2 regions of the Pseudoalteromonas sp. D15MCD-2 genome follow, and region 2 is predicted to be linked to the other one. Evidence: predicted binding sites of a transcription regulator. Region 2 holds the regulator's gene; the other holds the start of a gene.

Region 1 (6,812 bases), 2.5 Mb from region 2:
GTTGTTGAATACCCGCGTTTTCAGTAACAAATTTTGACTCAACCCAACCTTCACGATCTTTATCATCACGAATTTTAAAGTAGCCATTATCTTCACCTGACAACAACACAACTTGCGTACCTGCATCAACTGAACCCAAAATGCGGTAGTTTTTGCTTGGGCCTGAGTGCATAAAGGTATACAGGTTATCGACTATGTATGCGGTGTTTTGGCTGTCGCTGCTTGGTGCTTCTTCTGCGTAGCTAATAAAAGTGGTGGCCGCAAGGAGCAACCCAAAAATACACTGTTTTAACATCAATCTACCTTGTTAATGTGATCTTGCCTAGAAGTGGCTAAATTTATAATTTCTTTATGTATAGAGATAGTAGGGATTTCAACTATTAATAGCAAGGCTGATATTGTAATCCGTGCGTGGGCTTAACCGTAAAAAACAGGAAAAAATTTGCATTAACAGTCTGCTTTGTTTATTTTGATCACTTATTTATTTTAAATGTACTCCGCAAAGCGAATGGATACTGAGATAGAACTGAAGTTTTTGGTGTCAGATGCCGTTGTTCCACTGATCCCCGCATTAATTACCCAATTTGCAAAAACCGTTACTAACAAACCGTCACGCAATTTACAAAATGCTTATTACGATACGCCAAGCCGAGAATTACGCGCTTTAGATATTGGCCTTCGTACTCGCTGTTGTGATGGTGAGTGTGAACAAACTATCAAGCTTGCTGGCGAAGTGGTTGGCGGCTTACATCAGCGCCCAGAATACAACTTACCACTGTCAGGTAACCGCCCTGATTTACTCGCATTTGATGCTGCTATTTGGCCGCATGGCATGCAAGTGTCTGGTATTGCTGAAAACCTATACCCAATTTTTAGCACTAACTTTATACGCCGTACTTGGTTACTCGAAACCGAAAATGGCGCAAAAATTGAAGTGGTATTAGATAAAGGTGAAGTTGCTGCCTCGGGTCAGGTTGAGCCAATCTCTGAACTTGAAATCGAACTGATTGAAGGTAGTCGTAATGAGTTGTTTGCTTTGGCAGATAAACTGGTTAGTGAAAGCCATATTCGCTTAGGGCTTTATTCTAAAGCTGCTCGAGGTTATCGTCTTGCAGATGACAAACCATTAAAAGCAAGCAAATCAATTGGCTTTGTGCCACTAAAACGTGGTGCAACCCAAGAACAAGCTTTAGTAGAAAGCATTAACTACGCGATTCGCTTTGTACAAAAACATGAAGCCTGCTATTTCATAAAACCAAGCTTAAAAACCCTTAAGCGTGTCACAGACGGTATTCGTTTAATTCGCCATACATTTTGGCTGTTTGACGATATTGTTAGTAAAGACGATACCGACTCATTGCGTACAGAGTTAAAGTGGTTATTGAGCGAATTAGCGTGGGTTGAAAATGCTATTCAGCTAAAAACCTACACATCTAAGCGCCACGCATACTACAAAAAAATCAACAGTGCGCCTGAGCTCACACAAGTTATTAATGACCTAAAAGAGTTACAGCCAAGCATTGATGATATTGAAACTCTTTTTCATAGCACCCGATACAACCGCTTATTATTACAATTAACAACCTGGTTAATTGAAAAACAGTGGCGCAAATCATGGGGGCAGGCTGAGTTTCAGGCTGCAGAAAAACCAGTTGCCGATATTGCTAAGCGTTTATTTGCTAAAGATTGGCACGACATGCACGAGCTTATTCCTGAGCAGCAAGTGTTTACAGATAAAGACTATTTGGCACTACGCACCCGCCTTGAAAATTCATTACTCAGCGGCAACTGCTTAGGCGCTTTGTTCGATAAAGAAGATAGAAATGAGTTCCGTATGCCGTGGGTTGATATCTCCCATGGTATTTATGAGTTAAGCACCCTTGAGTACTTAAAGCAGTTATGTGCAGGACAAGATGACTTAGAGCTGACAAAAATTCAATCATGGCTTGATCAAAAGTCAGAGTTTTTGGTTAGTGCGATGGAGCAAAGTCGCCACGCGTCATTTAATACAGACCCATATTGGTTTTAAATAAATGCGCTTGTGCCTATGGATAGGGTTAGCATGTTTGAGTCTCTCGGCAGTAGCTAACCCTATTGAATGGCAAACCTACAAACAGCAAGACGGCATAAAGGTTAGCTATAAAAAGCATAAAACCGGTATTATCGAAATTAATGCTTCTGTGCTAGTAAAAAATGCCAAAGCCAGTGACTTTATGGCATTACTCAGTGATACCGACAACGCCGCAAACTGGCTTGAAAATGTCAAAAGCGTGACCTTAATGGAGCGCTTAAGCCCCTCAGAAACCCTTGTTTATACTCATTTTAATTCACCTTGGCCGGTGTCAGATAGAGATTTAGTCAGTTACTCTTGTTATCACGCTTTAGATGAGCACAAAACCGAGTTACAAATCAAAAGCCAACCTTATGCAAAAGCCGAAGTCTCTGGTGTTGTGCGTATTAAAGACCTCACCGCCTATTGGCGTTTAGAGCAGCAACAAAGTAATTTGTTGGTCAGCCATCAAGCCTATGCTGATCCAAGTGGTTCAATTCCGCATTGGTTAAGTAACAAGGTATCGCTAAAAAGCGTTTATAAAACGCTACAAGCACTGAGAGAACAATTAACTAATAATCAGTTTTCCCGCGCAAACATCAGCAGTATTCCAGGTGATTGCTAGCGTTTAATCAAGCGTATTTGGGTGACAGAGTAAGAATTTATTATTATGATCAGGCTAATTCTGAGCGGGTAGGTAAAAAATGAAAGAACCAAAAATTCCCCTAGTTAATAAGCCAAATGGTATTGGCTTTGGGCGTATTTTAAAAGCAACCAAGTGTTCTATTAAAGGCTTTAAAGCGGCATTTAAAGAAGAGTCGGCATTTCGTTCTGAAATCTATTTAGGGGTGTGTTTATTACCCTTGTCAGTGGTTCTTGCGCAGTCATTAAATCATTGGTTAGTGTTGTTTATTCCTTACTTGTTATTATTAATTGTTGAGTTACTGAACTCGTCGATAGAAGCGCTCACTGACCGAGTAGGGATTGAGTATCATGTATTATCGGGACGAGCTAAAGATATGGCTTCTGCGGCAGTGACATTGAGCTTGCTAATTCTAGCCTTAGTTTGGGGTGTCGCAGTTTACGAAAAGATAGTTACCTACCTTTAAAACAGACATAAAAAAAGCGCCAAAAGGCGCTTTTTTCATTTTATCAAACCTATTACAGGCCAGCAGCTGCGCGAAGTGCGTCTGCTTTGTCTGTACGCTCCCAAGGGAACTCATCACGACCGAAGTGGCCGTATGCCGCAGTCGGTTGATAGATAGGACGCTCAAGATCAAGCATTTGGATTAAGCCGTAAGGGCGTAGGTCGAAGTGCTCACGTACTAATTCGATTAGGCGCGCTTCTTCTAATTTACCTGTACCGAATGTCTCGATGCTGATAGATGTTGGCTCTGCAACACCGATAGCGTAAGAAACTTGTAGCTCACATTTGTCAGCAAGGCCAGCAGCAACCACGTTTTTAGCAACGTAACGAGCAGCATATGCAGCTGAACGGTCAACTTTTGATGGATCTTTACCAGAGAAAGCACCACCACCGTGACGAGCCATACCACCGTATGTATCAACGATTATTTTACGACCTGTAAGACCACAGTCACCCATTGGGCCACCGATTACGAAACGGCCAGTTGGGTTGATGAAGAACTTAGTTGCGCTTGAGATTAGCTCAGCAGGAAGAACCGGCTTAATGATAGTTTCCATTACCGCTTCAACTAAGTCGTTTTGTGAGATTGAATCACAGTGTTGAGTTGAAAGAACAACTGCATCAATACCAACAGGCTTGCCATTTTCGTATGCAAACGTTACTTGAGATTTTGCATCTGGGCGTAACCAGTTAAGCTCACCGCTTTTACGAACTTCAGCTTGGCGCTGAACTAGACGGTGCGAATAAGTGATAGGTGCAGGCATTAAAACGTCAGTTTCATTACATGCGTAACCGAACATTAGACCTTGGTCACCAGCGCCTTGCTCTTCAGGGCGAGCACGGTCAACACCTTGGTTGATGTCTGGAGATTGTTTACCGATAGTGTTTAGGATCGCACAAGAGTCAGCATCGAAACCCATGTCTGAGTGCGTGTAACCGATTTCACGTACTGTTTTACGTGTGATTTCTTCGATATCAACCCAAGCGCTAGTTGTGATTTCACCACCAACCATCACCATACCGGTTTTAACGTAAGTCTCACATGCAACACGGGCATGAGAATCTTGCTCAAGGATAGCATCTAGAACCGCGTCAGAGATTTGGTCCGCGATTTTATCCGGATGACCTTCAGAAACAGATTCAGAAGTAAATAAATGTTTTGCCATTGTATTTCTGCTCACAAATATTGCGCTTCACAAACGTCGGTAATAGCGCTAAAAAATTAAGGGGCGTATTTTATCTAAAACAAATATGTTTGCATAGTAATTTTACGCCTAGACGTCTATTTAAAATTACTAATAACGTATTGTTCTTAACAAACGCCCATAATTGGTGCATTTAATGCGGATTTTTAATTGCACTGTACCCTTACAATAAGTAAGAATGGGGCTTCATAAACAACCAGCGCAAATACATAAAGGTAGGAGAATTCATGCCATCACGCAAAGAACTTGCAAATGCTATTCGCGTCTTATCAATGGACGCAGTACAACAGGCCAAATCTGGTCACCCTGGCGCCCCTATGGGCATGGCAGATATCGCAGAAGTACTATGGCGCGATTATCTAAAGCACAATCCAACGAATCCAGAGTGGGCAGACCGAGATCGATTTATTCTTTCTAACGGCCACGGTTCAATGCTGATCTATTCTCTACTGCACTTAAGTGGCTATGACTTACCACTAGAGGAAATTAAAAACTTCCGTCAAATGCACTCAAAAACACCAGGTCACCCAGAGTATGGGTATGCACCAGGTATTGAGACTACTACGGGTCCATTAGGTCAAGGGATCACAAATGCAGTGGGTATGGCTATTGCCGAAAAAGCGCTAGCTGCACAGTTTAACCGTGAAGGCCACGATATTGTTGATCACTTCACGTATGCATTCATGGGTGATGGCTGTTTAATGGAAGGTATTTCACACGAAGCCTGTTCATTAGCCGGTACATTAGGCCTAGGTAAACTAGTTGCGTTTTGGGATGACAACGGCATCTCAATTGATGGTGAAGTAGAAGGTTGGTTCAGCGATGACACACCAGCGCGCTTCAAAGCATACGGCTGGCACGTAGTAAGCGATGTTGATGGTCATAACCCTGATGCAATTCGCGCCGCTATCGAAGAAGCGCGTAGCATCACTGATAAGCCATCATTAATCTGTTGTAAAACAGTGATTGGCTACGGTTCACCTAACAAATCAGGTAGCCATGATTGTCACGGTGCACCACTAGGTGAAGACGAAATTAAAGCATCTCGTGAATTCCTAGGTTGGACTGGCGATGCATTTGAAATCCCAGCTGATATCTACAGCGAGTGGGATGGCAAAGAAAAAGGTAAGCAACTAGAAGCAAGCTGGGACGAAAAGTTTGCAGCATACGCAAGTGCACACCCTGAACTTGCTGCTGAGTTTAAACGCCGTACAAATGGTGAGTTACCAACTGATTGGGCTGAAAAGTCACAAGCTTACATTGAAGAGCTACAAGCAAACCCAGCAAACCCAGCAACACGTAAAGCATCACAAAATGCATTAAATGCGTTTGGCCCGTTACTACCAGAATTCATGGGTGGCTCTGCTGACCTTGCAGGTTCTAACTTAACACTTTGGGATGGCTCAAAAGGCCTAGAAGCAAACGATGCTAGCGGTAACTACATTTTCTACGGTGTACGTGAATTTGGTATGTCAGCGATTATGAATGGTATTGCATTGCACAAAGGCTTTATTCCATACGGTGCAACATTCCTAATGTTCATGGAATACGCACGTAACGCAGTACGTATGGCGGCATTAATGAAGCAGCCAAGCATCTTCGTTTACACACACGATTCAATTGGTTTAGGTGAAGATGGCCCAACGCACCAACCGGTAGAGCAAATTGCAAGCATGCGTTTAACGCCTAATCTAGTGAACTGGCGCCCATGTGACCAAGTTGAGTCAGCGATTGCATGGCAACAAGCAATTGAGCGTAAAGATGGCCCAACATCACTGATTTTCACTCGCCAAGGCCTTGAGCAACAAACGCGTACTGCACAGCAGTTAGCTGATGTGAAAAAAGGTGGTTACGTACTTAGCTGTGACGGTGAGCCAGAGCTTATCCTTATTGCAACAGGTTCTGAAGTACAGCTTGCACAAGATGCCGCTGCAGAACTGCGTTCACAAGGTAAAAAAGTACGTGTGGTATCTATGCCTTCAACTGATTTATTTGATGAGCAAGACGCTACGTATAAAGAAAGCGTATTACCAGCAAGCGTAACACGCCGCGTAGCAATCGAAGCGGGCATCGCAGACTACTGGTACAAATACGTAGGCCTAAACGGCGCAGTAGTTGGTATGACGACCTTCGGTGAGTCAGCACCTGCAGGCGAGTTATTCAAGCACTTTGGTTTCACTGTTGAAAACATCGTAAACAAAGCAAACGCCTTGTTCTAAGCTTTAGTCGCTAAAATTTAAAAGCCCGCCCTGTATAACCACAGCGCGGGCTTTTTTATTCCCCCGTAGGTTGAGTAGAACGGAGTGAAACCCAACGCACTCAGAGCTGGTAGCTTTCAGCCATCAGCTGTCAGTTTTAAATACCTCACTGTAAGCGTGAAATTTATTTCGCGTGAAAGTTATGCTTTTGA
Region 2 (6,812 bases):
GGTACAGGCTGGCGTGCACAAGCACTTGATCGTCGCGATCTAGCAGGTAAAACAGGTACTACTAATGACTCGGTTGATACTTGGTTCAGTGGCTTTAACCGCAATGTGATGACCTCGGTATGGGTTGGTTTTGATAACCCTGGAAAAGCCCTTGGCCGTTCGACCTACAATAGTAACCTCGATAAGTCACAAATCTCTGGTGCGGAATCGGGCGCTAAAACCGCACAACCTGCATGGGTCGACTTTATGCGTGCTGCCCTCGATGGCATGCCAGAAGCACCTATTGAGTTTCCTGAAGGTTTGGTATCGGTTCGTATCGACTTAGCAACAGGTCTTTTAAGCCATAAGAATGACTACACCAGTCGTTTTGAATACTTCATTAAAGGCACAGCACCAACCAAGTACGTACTTGATCAACCAACAGACGTATTTGAAGAAAAGCTCAGTACAGAGGAAGAGTTGTTCTAAATAAGTGAATTGCTATTTTGAAACAATAAAAAAGCGCCCTTGGGGCGCTTTTTGCTTAGCTATTTAAACTAAGATCAGCAAAATTATTTTAGGTTATTTACCAGCCAATATAGGTCTGAGTGCACCCCAGCGGCAGTGACTTCTTTACCCGCTCCAGGGCCTTGGATCACTAATGCATTGTCTGTATACCATTGTGAATTGATCACAAAGATGTTATCGCCCGGTTTAAGGCTTGCTAATACATCATCTTTGCCAACATTAACTAAACCAACTTGCGCCTGTACCTTGCCATCAACGAGTGTGATAGCACCGGTATAGCGCACCACTTTGTCTTCTGCCGCAGCTTGCGCTGCTTTTTCTGTCATAAATTCATCGAGCAGCTGTTTGTTTGCAAGAAAATCTTGCCAGCTTCCTGCTGCAAGCTGTTCAGGCATCAGAGGTGTTAAAGCAATGTCATCTAGCTCTAAATCTAGGCCTAAGTCACGCGCTAAAATTAGTAGTTTACGCTGCATATCTCGGCCAGATAAGTCTTCACGAGGATCTGGCTCTGTATAGCCCATTTGCTGAGCTTGAAGCACTAAATCTGAAAACGGCACGCTACCATCGTAACTGCTACATAACCACGATAAAGTACCCGAGAATACCCCTTCAATACGGTTAATACTGTCACCGCTATTTTGTAAATCAGCTAAAGCAAAGTTAATCGGTAAACCTGCGCCTACACTGGTGTTGTAGCGCCATAGTAGATTTCGCTCAGCTAAATTAGTACGTAAGTTTTGATACCAACTATGCGCGGCAGTACCCGCATATTTGTTTGCACTGATCAAATGACAGTTAAGCTCTACAAAATCAGGATACAACTGACTAAAAGCCTCACTGGCAGTGATATCAATCACTACTTTGTGCTCATAATCTAGCTCATTGATACGTGCTAATAACTCAGCTTTATCGTAGCTTTGCGCTTCATTATGCCACTGCTCTTGCCATGTTTCGGTATTTAAACCACTGGCACTAAAAAGCATTTGTTTAGAGCGTAAAAGAGCTACAACTTTTACCTTGTACTGAGCAGATAAACGAGCAAACTGAGCTTGTAGTTGCGATAAGAATACTTCGCCTACATTACCAAGGCCAGCAACAATAATAGCCAGCTCTTGACCTTTGTTTACAAGCTTGTCATGTAGAAGGGTTAAAACATCACTATCAATTGCCTGATCGTTTAAGATCAACACATAGTTATAGTCTTGTTGTACAAAACGCGGATGAATGCTTTGCTCTTTTAAAAGTGCTGTCGCTTGCTCTGTCAGCGCAATTACATCAGCCGTCGGTGCAACCACTGCACAACCACTTAAATTAGACTCGACAATATTTGCACGGCCCGCTAAGTGGCTTACAACTTGGTGAGTGCTTTGACCTGGCACTAATAAGTAAGTATCGCCATCTTTAGTAAAGTGGTGCAGGCTGTGTTGAATTAACTGACTAAGTTCACCGACTTCACCACTGCTTAGTTTATCAACCCTTAATAAATCGATGTTATCTAAGGTAGTAATAAAACGCTTTGCTTTACTGTAACCTTCTTTTACTACTTCGGTTGGCGTTGCATCACAATCAAAACTACTTCTTACCACCAATTTAATTTCTGTGTCTTTTAACGGCGACAAGGTTTTTGCATGCAATACTGGGTTACCTAAACGCGCTAATAAGTTAGCTTGCTCGCGGCACACCTTGGCATACTTAACTGCATTTTTAACTTTACGAGGGTCAGTACTAAATACACCTTGTGTGTCTGTCCAGATAGACACTTGCTTAGCAAAAGTATAACTCGCTAACAAGGTGGCACTGTAATCACTGCCATTACGGCCTAATGTCACCGTATTACCTTGGCAATCTGCTGCTATAAAACCCGTTACTACGTTGATATGTTTTCTGCTAATCGCATCACTGCATTGCTGTTGGTTTTTTTGATGTAAAAGCTGACCATCATTTAGAGTAAATAACTGCCTTGCATCAACATCTTGCGCATCAACACCTAACTGATTTAGGTAAGCGGCCAATAACCGCGCCGACCACACTTCACCATGAGCAAGTAAAGGTGCTTCAAGTAACAGCTGCTGACTAATTAATTCATTTAATACAGCAAGTTCATCTTTTAACTGTGCCAACGCCTGTTGTTTATTCTGCCCTGTAAGTAGCTGCTCTATAAGCGCACGTTGATTGTTATCAATAAGCAATAGAATATCGCTAACAGCTTGGCTATCTTGCTGCTGGTAACTTTGCCAAAGCTTTACCAGGGTATCGGTTGTTTTACCCGATGCCGACACAACCACGCAATCGCCCTGCTCTGTATTAGCAAGAACAATGTTCGCTACCGCATGGTAACGATCTGCCGAGCTTAAGCTTGAGCCACCAAATTTATGAACAATATTTACCATTTCTTCTACCACAATGCCGTATGTGCTGGCGTTAACTTAAATGACGCGTTTTGCTGTGTATCTTGCTGTGTTAGCTTAGCTTCAGCTTTTGTAACTTGTTGGCCTTGACCTGGTTTTACTAAATTGAAAACACGGTCTAAATCTGCAATGAGATCTTTTACGTCTTCAATACCTACAGAAATACGGATCAGCGTATCGCCTACACCGGCTTCAAGGCGCGCTTTAGGCTCCATACCTGCGTGGGTCATTGTTGCAGGGTGACAAATCAAGCTTTCTACCCCACCTAACGACTCAGCAAGGCTGAAGTCTTTAAGGCTTGTTAAAAACGCTGCTGCATCGTTGATATCGCCTTTAATATCAAAGCTCACCATGCCACCAAAGCCACGTTGCTGTGCTTTAGCAAGCTCATGTTGTGGGTGAGAAGCAAGGCCTGGATAATAAACTTGGCTTACATAAGGTGAGCTTTCTAAATACTCAGCAATGGCAAAGGCATTTTCTTGGTGCTGCTTTAGGCGTACATTTAAAGTACGTAAACCACGAAGCGTTAAGTAGCTGTCAAATGGTGCACCAGTAATACCGATATTATTCGCCCACCAAGCAAGCTCGTCGCCTAGCTCTTGCGTTGCAGCAATCACTGCACCGCCCACTACATCAGAGTGACCATTGATGTATTTAGTTGTTGAGTGCACAACAATATCAACACCAAACTCAATTGGGTTTTGTAATGCAGGTGATAAGAAGGTGTTGTCAGCCGCAACCAAAGCACCACACTGCTTAGCAATACTAGTAATTGCTTTAATATCTGTTAAACGCAAGATTGGGTTACTTGGCGTTTCAATCCAAATCAACTTGGGTTTAATCGCTAAAATTTCTTGGAGATTTTCAGTTTTAGTTAAATCCAAAACTTTTAGTTTTAACAGGCCACGTTTTTCAAGCGAGGTGAATAAACGGTAACTACCGCCATAACAGTCATGTGGGATCACTAACGTATCGTCACTGTTTAATAGCTGAGTGGCTAAATGCACTGCAGACATACCTGTTGCAGTTATAATACCTCTAGCACCACCTTCAAGCTCTGCTAAGGTTTCAGCTAAGATATCGCGATTTGGATTACCGCTGCGACCATAGTCATACTGGCGCTTAGTATCAAAATCAGCAAACGAATAGGTGGTTGATAAGTAAATTGGCGGTACAACCGCACCATGATGTTTATCGGCTTCGATGCCGTGACGAACAGCAATCGTCGCTTTATTTTTTTCGCTCATTTCATCACCTATTCTTAAATTGGATGTTTAGACGTCTAAAAGGTTAGATGATCAAATATGAGAAGTCAAAGCATTTATGGCTTATACATAGAAGTTTATACATTTACACCACTAGATGGCTAAATAACTAGTATTTGACTATCTTTTTTAAAGAGATAGAATTTCCGCATCTTGCGCTGTGAATAAGGCGTAAATCACTGACAACCGAGGCAACGAAACAACTTATGGCTAAATGGAACGGTGAATACATTCACCCATATGCAGAACACGGTAAAAAATCAGAACAAGTAAAAAAGATTACCGTATCGATCCCACTCAACGTATTAAAAGTATTAACTGACGAGCGTACACGCCGCCAGATCAATAACCTGCGTCATGCGACGAACAGTGAGTTATTGTGTGAAGCTTTCTTACATGCTTTTACAGGTCAACCATTACCAAATGATGACGACCTACGTAAAGACAACCCTGAAAAGGTACCTGAAGAAGTTAAAAAAATTATGCAAGAAATGGGATTAGATATCCCAGTGCTTGATTCAGAATAAGTATTTCGGCCATCGGATCACCGCCGATAATCGCAGATATAAAAAAACTCAGCCTAGGCTGAGTTTTTTATTGCGCGATATACCTAATAGCTAATTAAGCTTAACGCATGTAATCTTCTGGCATGTCGATTTGCGCCACACCCGACTCTACTGCTGCTTCAGCAACAGCACGTGCAATACGTGGTAATAAACGCGGATCCATAGGCTTAGGAATGATGTACTCGGCACCAAACTCAAGTGACTCAACGCCAGCTGCTTTTAATACTTCACTTGGTACAGGCTCTTTCGCGATACCACGAATTGCGTGAACTGCAGCAATTTTCATTTCATCATTAATTGCCGTTGCACGAACATCTAACGCACCACGGAAAATAAATGGGAAACAAAGCACGTTATTTACTTGGTTAGGGAAATCTGAACGACCCGTTGCCATAATTAAATCGTTACGCGCACTGTGTGCAACTTCTGGAGCAATCTCAGGATCTGGGTTTGAGCATGCAAACACGACTGGCTTATCAGCCATCAGCTTAAGATCATCTGCTGTTAACAGGTTAGGACCTGATACACCAACGAATACGTCAGCATCAGCAATAACATCTTGTAATGTACGCTTATCGGTATTGTTAGCAAATAATTGCTTATACTCGTTTAAGTCATCACGACGTGTATGGATCACACCTTTACGGTCAAGCATATAAATGTGTTCACGTAGTGCGCCACACTTAATTAAAAGCTCCATACAAGCCACAGCAGCAGCACCGGCACCTAAACATACGATGATGGCATCTTCGATGTCTTTACCTTGCACTTCAAGGGCGTTAAGCATACCAGCAGCAGTTACAATAGCTGTACCATGTTGGTCATCGTGGAAAACTGGAATATCACAGCGCTCGATAAGCGCTTTTTCGATTTCAAAACACTCTGGCGCTTTAATATCTTCAAGGTTGATACCACCAAACGTATCAGCGATGTTAGCAACCGTATTAATGAAATCTTCTGTTGTGCGGTGTTTAACTTCAATATCAATTGAGTCAAGGCCAGCAAAACGTTTAAATAGTAACGCTTTACCTTCCATTACAGGTTTTGATGCAAGCGGACCTAAGTTACCTAAACCTAAAATTGCGGTACCGTTTGAAATAACCGCAACCATGTTACCTTTGCCTGTATATTTATAGGCATTTGCTGGATCAGCAGCAATTTCACGGACTGGTTCAGCCACACCTGGGCTATAAGCTAAAGCGAGATCGTTAACCGTTTCGGCTGGCTTGGTTAGTTCAACACTAATTTTACCTGGAACGGGGTGAGCGTGGTAATGTAATGCTTGTTCACGAAAATCTGACATAACGCGATAGTATCCTGCAAAAAGTTAAAAAGTGAGAGAGCTTGCATCAGTACGATACCTGTAATGTATAAAAATTCCAAGTATTATCAGGTCTATCCTGTTATATGCTATATCGCTTAATTTTAAAGGATTTTCCAACAATTTCTGCGCATAGTTGCGATTAATCAGACATAAAAATTCACCTATTTATGACCTTTTAAGCACGTGTTTTTGTATTTTATACGCACGTACACTGCAATTAGCCGAAATTAGCCCAAAACCACCTTTTCTACGAAGTTCACAGCATTTACTCACAAAGTTATTTAAATTTATTATTTTTAATAACTTTTATGAAAGTTTATACAAACAAGAATATAGCCAAGGGGTGGCACTTTGTCTGCAAAATTAGCGACATAATGGGCATAACAACCAGAAATAGTTATGCAAGATACATAAATGAAGATGATAAGTAAGTGGCAGCGTTATACCAATTCGCTTAATTAAGTGATCTATTTTGAGGCAATAAAACCTCGTTGATAGCAAGGCAAAAATTTCGCTATTTAGTTGTTCTAAATCAGAAATTTTTAACGCAGATAGCGACAGGTTTAATCCCTCAAAATGATTAAGTATTATTGCGGATTGATATCAATAATGAGTTTTGTGAATTTTAGGCATAAAAAAAGCACCCTAAGGTGCTTTCTTTAACTAAACAGCAGAGATTACTTCTTGCTGCTAAGTGCACCGAAGCGCTTGTTGAAACGATCAACACGGCCGCCAGTGTCTA

Evidence for each region. Region 2 encodes MetJ, which represses methionine synthesis genes. Its sites were predicted from a motif close to TAGACGTCTAGACGTCTA; they were not measured.
Region 1: a site for MetJ is predicted at 4,465-4,482, ahead of metK (methionine adenosyltransferase). Genes of this name have one in related genera too.

Annotation. Positions count from the first base shown of each region.
Region 1 is NZ_JBCFQE010000001.1:720,008-726,819, forward strand. Features, by position in the region: gene AADY36_RS03280 (TIGR04211 family SH3 domain-containing protein) at 1-295, opposite strand, end outside; gene AADY36_RS03285 (CYTH and CHAD domain-containing protein) at 509-2,029, shown strand; gene AADY36_RS03290 (START domain-containing protein) at 2,067-2,675, shown strand; gene AADY36_RS03295 (diacylglycerol kinase) at 2,755-3,159, shown strand; gene metK (methionine adenosyltransferase) at 3,212-4,363, opposite strand; gene tkt (transketolase) at 4,630-6,621, shown strand.
Region 2 is NZ_JBCFQE010000001.1:3,177,943-3,184,754, forward strand. Features, by position in the region: gene AADY36_RS14600 (penicillin-binding protein 1A) at 1-468, shown strand, start outside; gene metL (bifunctional aspartate kinase/homoserine dehydrogenase II) at 552-2,897, opposite strand; gene metB (cystathionine gamma-synthase) at 2,903-4,162, opposite strand; gene metJ (met regulon transcriptional regulator MetJ) at 4,387-4,707, shown strand; gene AADY36_RS14620 (malic enzyme-like NAD(P)-binding protein) at 4,808-6,049, opposite strand; gene rpmE (50S ribosomal protein L31) at 6,748-6,812, opposite strand, start outside.